3 regions of the Clostridium sp. LIBA-8841 genome follow, and region 2 is predicted to be linked to each of the others. Evidence: a T-box and tRNA genes for the amino acid it is inferred to sense, from the RefSeq annotation. Region 2 holds a T-box; the other regions hold tRNA genes.
What was found. The T-box of region 2 lies ahead of ileS (isoleucine--tRNA ligase). A T-box ahead of a tRNA ligase gene usually reads a tRNA of that ligase, here a tRNA-Ile.
Positions count from the first base shown of each region.

Region 1: it encodes a tRNA-Ile, which carries the amino acid that the T-box ahead of ileS (isoleucine--tRNA ligase) is inferred to sense. The anticodon was not compared.
Region 3: it encodes a tRNA-Ile, which carries the amino acid that the T-box ahead of ileS (isoleucine--tRNA ligase) is inferred to sense. The anticodon was not compared.

Region 1 covers NZ_CM173488.1:87,790-92,082, reverse strand. The annotation lists gene AC2A4K_RS00445 (APC family permease) at 10-1,332, opposite strand; tRNA gene AC2A4K_RS00440 (tRNA-Ala) at 2,089-2,164, opposite strand; tRNA gene AC2A4K_RS00435 (tRNA-Ile) at 2,170-2,246, opposite strand; rRNA gene rrf (5S ribosomal RNA) at 2,252-2,370, opposite strand; rRNA gene AC2A4K_RS00425 (23S ribosomal RNA) at 2,465-4,293, opposite strand, start outside.
Region 2 covers NZ_CM173488.1:3,693,422-3,697,714, forward strand. The annotation lists gene ileS (isoleucine--tRNA ligase) at 1-2,567, opposite strand, end outside; T-box leader at 2,665-2,946, opposite strand; gene AC2A4K_RS16520 ((2Fe-2S)-binding protein) at 3,231-3,446, shown strand; gene AC2A4K_RS16525 (DUF1643 domain-containing protein) at 3,648-4,256, opposite strand.
Region 3 covers NZ_CM173488.1:12,106-16,398, reverse strand. The annotation lists gene AC2A4K_RS00070 (UPF0182 family protein) at 1-730, opposite strand, end outside; gene AC2A4K_RS00065 (HD domain-containing protein) at 881-1,384, opposite strand; tRNA gene AC2A4K_RS00060 (tRNA-Ala) at 1,658-1,733, opposite strand; tRNA gene AC2A4K_RS00055 (tRNA-Ile) at 1,739-1,815, opposite strand; rRNA gene rrf (5S ribosomal RNA) at 1,821-1,939, opposite strand; rRNA gene AC2A4K_RS00045 (23S ribosomal RNA) at 2,034-4,293, opposite strand, start outside.

The sequences.
Region 1 (4,293 bases), 250 kb from region 2:
AAATTCAATTTATCGAAAGTGTTTCTTTATGCTCATATATCCATAAACAGGGACTCCTAAAAGTATTAGAATAAATCCATACATTACAATCTCAGCTCCTGAAGCGTATATCGCCCAAGTTGCGAAAGCAAAACCTAATAAACATCTTATGATTAAACCTAAATGCTTTTTAAAAGTAGGTTTTTTATCTTCTTTAACCATTAATATTATTTCAGCAATAGTTGAAAAAGCGTATATTGGTAGATAACTTAAAGTAGCTAATACAACTATAAAGTTATATGCACCTGCTAACCCTTTAGTAAAGTTCATTAAGAATATAATATTAATAAATATACTTCCTATTATTAAAGCTACATATGGAGTATCGTACTTAGGATGTACTTTAGCAAATGTCCTAGGGAAAATTCCATCTTCTCCAGCAGCATAAGCAACCCTAGCCGTTGATAATAACCATCCCATACCAGTTCCTAAAATACTAATAGCTATAGCTACATTTAAAATATTTAAACTCTTTAAATTTAAAACTTTAACTATTATATCTGATATAGGTGCAGTACTTGTAGCTAATTCATTTTGACTCATAGCTCCCATAGCCACAATACTTATTAATATGTATAATATTGTGCTAATTAACATTCCCATAATAGTACTTCTCTTTATATTCTTTTCAGGATCTTTTATTTCTCCACCTGCAACAGATGCAGTTTCTAGCCCCATGAATGCCCATAAAGTTAATGCAGCTGCCGCAGGAATAGTAGATATACCTTTTTCTGCTGGGAACATTGGTGTTAAGTTTGCAGGATTAAAATACATTAATCCAACAATAATGAAGAATACAAATAATAAAACTTTAAAGACCGTTATTACAGAAGCAACTGTACCAGCTAACTTTGTTCCTCTTATATTTATATAAGTACAAATCCATAAAATTGCTGAGCAAAATAAAAATCCTGCTATTGGCGAATTAGTTAAGGAAGTCACTACTTCACCTAAATAAGTTGCAACAACTATAAAAATAGTAGCATTTCCAATCCATGAACCATTCCAATAAAGCCATGCTGTCATAAATCCCATAAAGTTCCCATAAGCTAATCTAGAATACTCATATGTTCCTCCAGTCTTAGGAATCTTTGATCCTAAGTTAGCAAATGTTAAGGCTAATATTAAAGATCCTAGTCCTGTTAATATCCAGGCCATTATTGTAGCACCTGGACCAGAAACACCTGCTAAACTGGCTGGAAGCATAAATATTCCCGATCCCATCATATTTCCAACTACAAGTGCAGTAGCTGTAAATAATCCTATTTCCTTTTTTAATTTAGGTTTTCCCATCTTTTAATCCTCCTAAAAGTGAATAAATCAAAAAACATCGATTTTTAACTATATATTTCTCCTTTAAATAGTTTCTTCTGTAATTTATTTATAACTATAATTAAATTGCTACATCTTCTAATCTATTCTTACAATATAAGTTTTACATAAAATTGCTATAAATAAAAATCTGATCACTTAAAGAAAATTCTAATTTTCATGACTACACAACTTTAAATCACTAAAGTTAAAATTTTGATACATGCTTTATAAAAACATTATAAATTTAAGTTTAAAAATTTATTTATAAAATTATATTCTATTTTATTTTTCCACTTTATCTTAAACCTATTATTATATATTAGTTTTCTCAATATAAAACTTATAATAATAATTAAAATTTAACCATCATAATAATTATAAATAAAAACATAAATATTTTCTATAAAATATAAGTATTTATGTGTTAATTTTTGTAAAAAATACTTTAAACACAGTTAATATATGTTTTTATTTATAAAACAAAACTAAAACATAGCTTTATATACACTTGATAAAAGTTAAAACCACCTTTATTTAAAAGGTGGTTCTAAAGTTAATATACAACAGCACCTGGCTTTTAATAAACAAACATTAAAAACTTTATCCTATGCTTATACTATGTCATTCAATATAAAAATAAGATTAATTTCTGTTACTATTTAAATAAATTAGATTAATTAAAACTTATATTATTTTACATAATAAAAAAGCTATGAACTTCGTTCATAGCTTTAATGGTGGAGATAAAGAGATTCGAACTCTTGACCCCCTGCGTGCAAGGCAGGTGCTCTCCCAACTGAGCTATACCCCCAAAAATGGTGGACCTTCAGGGACTCGAACCCCGGACCTACCGGTTATGAGCCGGTTGCTCTAACCAACTGAGCTAAAGATCCATATTACCTGGCAACCACCTACTCTCCCACACAGTCTCCCGTGCAGTACCATCGGCCTCAATAGGCTTAACCTTCGTGTTCGGAATGGAAAACGGGTGTTACCCTAAAGAGCATCATCACCAGATGACATGTATATGTTATCAAATCTCTAACAATTTGTCAACATATTTTTGAAAGATTTTGTTCTTTCAAAATTGCACATATTTAATTTACTATATTTGGTCAAGCCCTCGATCTATTAGTATCGGTCAGCTGAACATGTTACCATGCTTACACCCCCGACCTATCAACCTTGTGTTCTTCAAGGGATCTTACTAGCTTACGCTATGGGAAATCTCATCTTGAGGTTGGCTTCACGCTTAGATGCTTTCAGCGTTTATCCATTCCCGACTTAGCTACCCAGCTGTGCTCTTGGCAGAACAACTGGTACACCAGAGGTCAGTCCATCCCGGTCCTCTCGTACTAAGGACAGCTCCTCTCAAATTTCCTACGCCCGCGACGGATAGGGACCGAACTGTCTCACGACGTTCTGAACCCAGCTCGCGTGCCGCTTTAATGGGCGAACAGCCCAACCCTTGGGACCTACTTCAGCCCCAGGATGCGACGAGCCGACATCGAGGTGCCAAACCTCCCCGTCGATGTGGACTCTTGGGGGAGATCAGCCTGTTATCCCCGAGGTAGCTTTTATCCGTTGAGCGATGGCCCTCCCACGAGGTACCACCGGATCACTAAGCCCGACTTTCGTCCCTGCTCCACTTGTGGGTGTCGCAGTCAGGCTCCCTTCTGCCTTTGCACTCTACGAACGATTTCCGACCGTTCTGAGGGAACCTTTGGGCGCCTCCGTTACTTTTTAGGAGGCGACCGCCCCAGTCAAACTGCCCACCTAACAATGTCCTGTGACCAGATTCATGGCCGCCAGTTAGAATTTCAGTACTGTCAGGGTGGTATCCCAAGGATGACTCCACCAAGGCTGACGCCCTGGTTTCCTAGTCTCCCACCTATCCTGTACAGACAATACCAAAACTCAATGCTAAGCTACAGTAAAGCTCTACGGGGTCTTTCCGTCCAATCGCGGGTAGCGAGCATCTTCACTCGCACTACAACTTCGCCGGATTTACAGTTGAGACAGTGCCCAAGTCATTACGCCATTCGTGCGGGTCAGAACTTACCTGACAAGGAATTTCGCTACCTTAGGACCGTTATAGTTACGGCCGCCGTTTACTGGGGCTTAAGTTCACACCTTCGCTTGCGCTAAGTGTTCCCCTTAACCTTCCAGCACCGGGCAGGCGTCAGCCCCTATACATCAGCTTACGCTTTAGCAGAGACCTGTGTTTTTGCTAAACAGTTGCTTGGGCCTATTCTCTGCGGCCTACTCTCGTAGGCACCCCTTCTCGCGAACTTACGGGGTCAATTTGCCGAGTTCCTTAACTGTAATTCTTCCGCCGGCCTTAGGATTCTCTCCTCACCTACCTGTGTCGGTTTGCGGTACGGGCACTACTTCTCTCTCTAGACGCTTTTCTTGGCAGCGTGGAATCATGTACTTCGGTTCCGTAGAACCTTCCCCATCACACCTCAGCATTATGAAAGCGGATTTGCCTACTTTCACTGCCTAAATGCTTAGACTAGCATCCAATAGCTAGCACACACTATCCTCCTGCGTCACGCCATCGATAATAACGATGGTAGTGGTACTGGAATATCAACCAGTTGTCCATCACCTACGCCTTTCGGCCTCGGCTTAGGTCCCGACTAACCCTCAGCGGACGAACCTTCCTGAGGAAACCTTAGGTTTTCGGCCTGTGGGATTCTCACCCACATCTCGCTACTGATGCCAACATTCTCACTCGTAACCAGTCCACCGCTCCTTACGGTACGACTTCAGCCCGGTTACGACGCTCTCCTACCGCTTGAACTAAGTTCAAGCCCGTAGCTTCGGTGGTAAGTTTAGCCCCGTTACATTTTCGGCGCAAGATCTCTCGACTAGTGAGCTATTACGCACTCTTTTAATGAGTGGCTGCTTCTAAGCCAACATCCTAGTTGTCTTAGA
Region 2 (4,293 bases):
TCAACTTCCTTGATGTTTAACTCATCTTTAATTATGTCTCCATAATATTCAGGAAGCTCTGTAGTTGAAAGAAGCATCTTTGAAAGTGGCTGTCTATTCTTGATGTTAGCAGCATTTCTTGCACTTCTTCCAAGCTTAACTATCTTGTAAGCTAAATCCATTTTTTCTTCTAACTTCTTATCTATAGCCTTTTCATCAACTTCTGGCCATGCTCCTAAGTGAATACTTTCTAGAGCATTTTCATCTAAGTTAACTACTAAGTTTTGGTAGATTTCTTCTGTTATGAATGGTACAAATGGAGCAGCAACCTTACATAAAGTTACTAATACTCTGTATAAAGTAGTGTATGCACCAATCTTGTCATCAGTTAATTCTTCTGACCAGTATCTTGCTCTGTTTCTTCTTACATACCAGTTTGATAACTCATCTGTGAACTCTTCTATTTCTAAAGCAGCTTGAGTTATTCTGTAGTTATTTAAGTGATCATCTACATCTTTAACTAAAGTATTAAGTTTTGACATTATCCATTTATCCATCACGTTATCTGATACGAAATCTTTATACTCTAATGGATTGAATTTGTCTAACTCTGCATATAAAACATAGAATGAGTAAACATTCCATAATGTACTTAAGAATTTTCTTTGAGTTTCAGCAACGTCTTCTATTGAGAATCTAGTTGGTAACCATGGAGCACTAGCAGTGTAGAAATGCCATCTTGTAGCATCAGCACCTTGTGAATCAAGTACTTCAAATGGATCAACTACGTTACCCTTAGATTTTGACATTTTTAAGCCCTTCTTATCAAGAACGTGACCTAAAACTATACAGTTTTCAAATGGATTTCTATCAAATATAGCAGTTGATATTGCTAACATTGTGTAGAACCATCCTCTTGTTTGGTCAACAGCTTCTGATATGAATTGAGCTGGGTAGTTTTGATCAAATAACTCTTTGTTCTCAAATGGATAATGAAGTTGTGCAAATGGCATTGATCCTGAATCGAACCAACAGTCAATAACCTCAGCAGTTCTCTTCATCTCCTTATTACAATGAGGACAATTTAAGTGAACTTTATCAATGTATGGCTTATGAAGTTCTATATCTTCTGGAACATTTATTCCTTTAGTTTTTAGTTCTTCTATACTTCCTATACATTCTCTGTGTCCACACTCACATTCCCATATTGGAAGTGGAGTTCCCCAGTATCTATCTCTTGAGATACCCCAGTCTATAACATTCTCTAAGAACTTACCAAATCTTCCGTTCTTGATGTTATCTGGGTACCAGTTTATTTTTTCATTATTAGCTAAAAGTTTATCTCTTAAAGTTGTCATTGCAACAAACCAGCTATCTTTTGGATAGTAAAGAAGTGGAGTGTCACATCTCCAACAATGTGGATATGAGTGAGTATGCTTTTCAGCTTTAAATAATTTATTTTCTTCTTTTAAGTAATCAACGATTTGTTGGTCACATTTCTTAACGAATTTTCCAGCCCAAGGAGTTACTTCTTCTACAAAGTTACCACTTAAGTCAACTAAGTTTAAGAATGCTAATCCATTTTGCTTTCCTATTAAGTTATCATCTTCACCATACGCAGGAGCTATATGAACTATACCGGTACCATCTGATAAAGTTACGTAGTCACCGTGAACAACTACGAAAGCTTTTCCTTCAGTTGGAGTTACGAATGGTAATAATTGCTCATATTCCATTCCTAATAATTCTTCACCTTTGAATTCTCTAACTATTTCAAATCCTTCTCCTAAAACCTTAGGTGCTAAATCTTTAGCTAAGATGAATATTTCATCTCCTTCAACTTGCTTAGCTTCTACATAGTCATAAGCTTTATTTATACATAAAGCAACGTTTGAAGGTAAAGTCCAAGGAGTTGTTGTCCAAGCTAAGAAGTATTTGTTATCTTCTCCTTTAACTTTAAACTTAGCTATAGCAGTTAAGTCTTTAACATCCTTGTATCCTTGTGAAACCTCATGTGATGATAAACTTGTTCCACATCTTGGACAGTAAGGCATTGTTTTATAACCTTTATATAAAAGTTTTTTATCCCACATTTGCTTTAAAGCCCACCATACTGATTCTATGTATGGATTATGGTAAGTAACATATGGATTCTCCATATCTACCCAATAACCTATTTGCTCAGTCATTTTTTCCCACATGCTAACATATGTGAAAACACTATCTTTACATTCAGTTACGAATTTTTCAACACCGTAATCCTCTATTTGAGGTTTACCTGATATTCCTAACTTCTTCTCTATTTCAAGCTCAACTGGAAGCCCATGAGTATCCCAACCTGCTTTTCTTATAACTTTATAACCCTTCATAACTTTGTATCTTGGGATTATATCCTTCATAACTCTTGTTAATACGTGACCTACGTGTGGCTTACCATTAGCTGTTGGAGGACCATCATAGAATGTAAAGTATTCACCATCTTGGTTCATATCGAAGTTTTTTTGTATTACATTTTTTTCTTTCCAAAGGTTTGCAACTTCTTTTTCTACGCCTACAAAACCTTTAGGTAATTCAACTTTTTTGTACATATTGAAACTCCTTTCCTTCTCTTATTTAATATTTAAATTATTTACTTATAATTGCTTATCTAGACAAAACTTAGTGAAAAATAAAAAAACTCCATCCTAAAAGGACGAAGTTATATTCGCTATACCACCTAAAGTTCAAACCTATCTATATAATTCAATTATAAATATTAAAAGTTTACGTGTTTACGATAGGTAATTAAAAGCACTTACAATGCTCGCATCCTGTAACGTGGATATACGGGATAACTTAATCAGAATCTATTCCTTTCAGTCTCCAACTCCCAGGTGATTTTCCTTAGATATCCTTATAGTCTCGCACCAACCAACTACTCTCTGAATAAGGTTTTATATAAGTACTTGCCCTGTTCACAGTCTTTAAAAAAATTATATAATAGCACTTTTAAAAAGTCAACGAAACAAATCCATATATTTGAAAGCTTTGATTATTTATTTAATTTATTTCTTAATAAAAAATCTATTTTGGTACAACCTAATAATTATAAGTATCAACTTATATATTTAATAAATAAAATTAATTAATAATTTTTATTATTTAATGTTGACTTTTCTTATCAACTAACTTATAATTAAATCATCAAATACATTCCATTCCCTTTTGTTAATCGTGCTGTTTTACTTTGATGTATTAGGAGGAAAAATAGTATGACTGATAACAATAATTTAAATCAACAAGTAATTGATAAAATGACTAAAGTTTGTATCTGCAGAGCAATCTCAAGAGCAAAGATAAAAGAAGCTATCAAAAATGGTGCACACACAGTTGAAGCAGTAGCTGAGGTAACTGGTGCAACAAAAGGTTCTTGTAGAGGTTGTAGATGTAGAGACAAAATTGAAGAATTAATTGAAGACAACCAATAATTCTTTTAAGCAAAACTTATTTACTGTTTTAATTTTGTATCTCCCTAAAAAGAGTACCGAAAGGTACTCTTTTTTTTATTTTAACTTGCCCATAACTATTAACTTTTAAATAATATTTTAGCTTTATATAAGAATTAGCTTTAATTAAAAAAGCAAAAAAGTACGAGCAATAGGAGTATCATCACTACTGCTCGTACTTTTTTAAATTTCAAATTCGTTTAATGGTAAGTTTTTTGTCCAACCATTATAATGTCTAGGATATCCTTGATTTGTAAGTGCTCCTACAAAATAAAATTTCTTTACATCAAAGCAATTATTCTTAACCACTTTAAATCCTTTTAAAAGATAATGTAATCTATTTTCATATACTCTTCTAATATCTTTAGACGTTGGCTCTCCCCAAGCAAAGATTATATGAGTACTATTTATTAAACTTTCAAATATGATTAAATCATTTTTTAAGTACTCTCCATTCTCAATAAACCCATCATTTCCGCATAGGAATAGCTCGCCTTTGGTATTATAAACTTCTTCTAAAACATCTTTGCTGTATTCAATAACAGGAAATAGGAATACGAAATTTATTTCTTTTATTATTCCAAGTTCATCCTCATTGTTCATTAAATATTTTATAGCCTTATTTAATTCTTTTTTTAGATCCTCAATGTTATGTGATTTTGGAGCTCTAGTAATAACTAATATATTACTTTCACCCTCTTCATTAATAGGAAAAGTAACTTTAAACCCTCTTCCACTTTCATGATCTACTAAAACATTTATATTATTTGGATTTTTACAATACTTTTGCATAAGCGCTCCCCTTTTTACCAACTCTTGTTCCTCAAAC
Region 3 (4,293 bases), 170 kb from region 2:
ATAATAATGTTATCTTAACATCTGTATAGCTTGCTCCATAGACTACTCCCCTAGTACTATAAACTAAATTATATGATTTTAATAAGTAACCACCAGCTATAAGTAATGCTAATATTGATGCTAACACTGCTAGTTGTTTTCCCGCAAATTTTCTTATACCATCAACCCTATTATTTATACTTATAACATTATCTTGGTTTTGATAGAATTTATCTTTAAGACCTAACGCTAAATAGATTAAAACTGTTATAATAGCTAATATAACTATTAATGATATAGTAGCATTAAAAATAGATTGTACTAATGGAAGTTTAAAAACATAAAAAGATATATCTTTGTTAAATATAGGATCTACTTCTCCAAAAGGAACTGCATTAGTAAATTGAAGAATTTTATACCACTGAGTTGCTGCAGTAGCTCCAGCTCCTAATACTGATATTCCTAAATTTAATAACAAGAAATATTTTTTAATTGATTTAAACTTAGATTCCCCCACTAAATTATTTATACTTTTTCTCAAAGAAAAAAGATATATAGCTATAACAGCAAAATATACTATAAATATAGGTATAAATAATTTGCATATAGCCACTAATTTAGTAAAAAACACATCTAAATATCCTACTTCTTTAAACCATTGAACATTAATAATAAAGTTAGTTGAAACTAATAAAATTACAACTAGAAGTAAGACACTCATAAGAACTATATTTAGTATCTTATTTTTCAAAATTTCCCCTCCTTAAATTTTTAATATTTCATATATATACTTAAAATAAAACTTTATTAAAATTCAGATATATATTAATAACCTCTGAACTTTAATAAAATCTATATAGAAAATTATATTTATAAATTCTATAAAAAATATTTTTTTAAATTAATTCATATCATCTGCTTCTTTTAATATATCTAGCAATATATTATTCCCACTCTTCATAGAATGATGTCCCTTAATTGCTTCTATAAAATCTGGATCATAATCATTTTCTCTTAGATAATTAAATGCTTTATCTCCATGATTATAGTAAATATATATAGCTTTTATATTTTGAAACTTTCTTATTTCATTATTAGATAATCTTTTTCCCAAAATTAAAAAAGATTTAGTCATCACATTTAATGGATAATATAGTTTTCCTATATCATGTAATAATCCTAATTTAGAAACTTTTCTTAATTGTATATCTGAGTTAATTCCTTTAGCTCTAGCTAATCTAACACAATCCCTAGAAACTTTTATACAATGTAGCTGCTCACCTTTTTTAAGTTTTTTAAAAAGGTGTAACTCGTACTCAGTTAAAAAGCATTCTACATAAGCATAATCTAGCTCTTTAAAATTAGCTGAAATAGCCCAAAAGAATTGCTTTATTCTGTAAGTCATATTAGGTATTCACCTTCTGTTCTTATTAAAGATATTAATATTGTAAATTATAACATATAAAGATAATTATTATATATTATCTTTCCGTTAATATATTTATCCACTAACTAAATGTTTATATGTATATAACTCACATATTTCCTGTGGATAACTTGTTAGTTTTTTATAATTTATGTGGAAAATTTTTAAGATTATTTTGAACATTTTAGATTCTTTAGAATTGTATATGTATTTAAGACAATAAAAAAACTCTAAACAAATGTTTAGAGTTTTTGGTGGAGATAAAGAGATTCGAACTCTTGACCCCCTGCGTGCAAGGCAGGTGCTCTCCCAACTGAGCTATACCCCCAAAAATGGTGGACCTTCAGGGACTCGAACCCCGGACCTACCGGTTATGAGCCGGTTGCTCTAACCAACTGAGCTAAAGATCCATATTACCTGGCAACCACCTACTCTCCCACACAGTCTCCCGTGCAGTACCATCGGCCTCAATAGGCTTAACCTTCGTGTTCGGAATGGAAAACGGGTGTTACCCTAAAGAGCATCATCACCAGATGACATGTATATGTTATCAAATCTCTAATAATTTGTCAACATATTTTTGAAAGATTTTGTTCTTTCAAAATTGCACATATTTAATTTACTATATTTGGTCAAGCCCTCGATCTATTAGTATCGGTCAGCTGAACATGTTACCATGCTTACACCCCCGACCTATCAACCTTGTGTTCTTCAAGGGATCTTACTAGCTTACGCTATGGGAAATCTCATCTTGAGGTTGGCTTCACGCTTAGATGCTTTCAGCGTTTATCCATTCCCGACTTAGCTACCCAGCTGTGCTCTTGGCAGAACAACTGGTACACCAGAGGTCAGTCCATCCCGGTCCTCTCGTACTAAGGACAGCTCCTCTCAAATTTCCTACGCCCGCGACGGATAGGGACCGAACTGTCTCACGACGTTCTGAACCCAGCTCGCGTGCCGCTTTAATGGGCGAACAGCCCAACCCTTGGGACCTACTTCAGCCCCAGGATGCGACGAGCCGACATCGAGGTGCCAAACCTCCCCGTCGATGTGGACTCTTGGGGGAGATCAGCCTGTTATCCCCGAGGTAGCTTTTATCCGTTGAGCGATGGCCCTCCCACGAGGTACCACCGGATCACTAAGCCCGACTTTCGTCCCTGCTCCACTTGTGGGTGTCGCAGTCAGGCTCCCTTCTGCCTTTGCACTCTACGAACGATTTCCGACCGTTCTGAGGGAACCTTTGGGCGCCTCCGTTACTTTTTAGGAGGCGACCGCCCCAGTCAAACTGCCCACCTAACAATGTCCTGTGACCAGATTCATGGCCGCCAGTTAGAATTTCAGTACTGTCAGGGTGGTATCCCAAGGATGACTCCACCAAGGCTGACGCCCTGGTTTCCTAGTCTCCCACCTATCCTGTACAGACAATACCAAAACTCAATGCTAAGCTACAGTAAAGCTCTACGGGGTCTTTCCGTCCAATCGCGGGTAGCGAGCATCTTCACTCGCACTACAACTTCGCCGGATTTACAGTTGAGACAGTGCCCAAGTCATTACGCCATTCGTGCGGGTCAGAACTTACCTGACAAGGAATTTCGCTACCTTAGGACCGTTATAGTTACGGCCGCCGTTTACTGGGGCTTAAGTTCACACCTTCGCTTGCGCTAAGTGTTCCCCTTAACCTTCCAGCACCGGGCAGGCGTCAGCCCCTATACATCAGCTTACGCTTTAGCAGAGACCTGTGTTTTTGCTAAACAGTTGCTTGGGCCTATTCTCTGCGGCCTACTCTCGTAGGCACCCCTTCTCGCGAACTTACGGGGTCAATTTGCCGAGTTCCTTAACTGTAATTCTTCCGCCGGCCTTAGGATTCTCTCCTCACCTACCTGTGTCGGTTTGCGGTACGGGCACTACTTCTCTCTCTAGACGCTTTTCTTGGCAGCGTGGAATCATGTACTTCGGTTCCGTAGAACCTTCCCCATCACACCTCAGCATTATGAAAGCGGATTTGCCTACTTTCACTGCCTAAATGCTTAGACTAGCATCCAATAGCTAGCACACACTATCCTCCTGCGTCACGCCATCGATAATAACGATGGTAGTGGTACTGGAATATCAACCAGTTGTCCATCACCTACGCCTTTCGGCCTCGGCTTAGGTCCCGACTAACCCTCAGCGGACGAACCTTCCTGAGGAAACCTTAGGTTTTCGGCCTGTGGGATTCTCACCCACATCTCGCTACTGATGCCAACATTCTCACTCGTAACCAGTCCACCGCTCCTTACGGTACGACTTCAGCCCGGTTACGACGCTCTCCTACCGCTTGAACTAAGTTCAAGCCCGTAGCTTCGGTGGTAAGTTTAGCCCCGTTACATTTTCGGCGCAAGATCTCTCGACTAGTGAGCTATTACGCACTCTTTTAATGAGTGGCTGCTTCTAAGCCAACATCCTAGTTGTCTTAGAAATCTCACATCCTTTCCCACTTAACTTACACTTTGGGACCTTAGCTGACGATCTGGGCTGTTTCCCTTTTGACCACGGATCTTATCATTCGTAGTCTGACTGCCGAGCTCAAAGTATGTGGCATTCGGAGTTTGATAAGGTTCGGTAAGCGCTATGCCCCCTAGCCCATTCAGTGCTCTACCTCCACTACTCATACTCGACGCTAGCCCTAAAGCTATTTCGGAGAGAACCAGCTATCTCCGGGTTCGATTGGAATTTCTCCGCTATCCACAGCTCATCCCATGCTTTTTCAACAGCAACGTGGTTCGGTCCTCCACGAGGTTTTACCCTCGCTTCAACCTGGCCATGGATAGGTCACCCGGTTTCGGGTCTACGGCATGCAACTAGTCGCCCTATTCAGACTCGGTTTCCCTTCGGCTCCGTACCTTAAG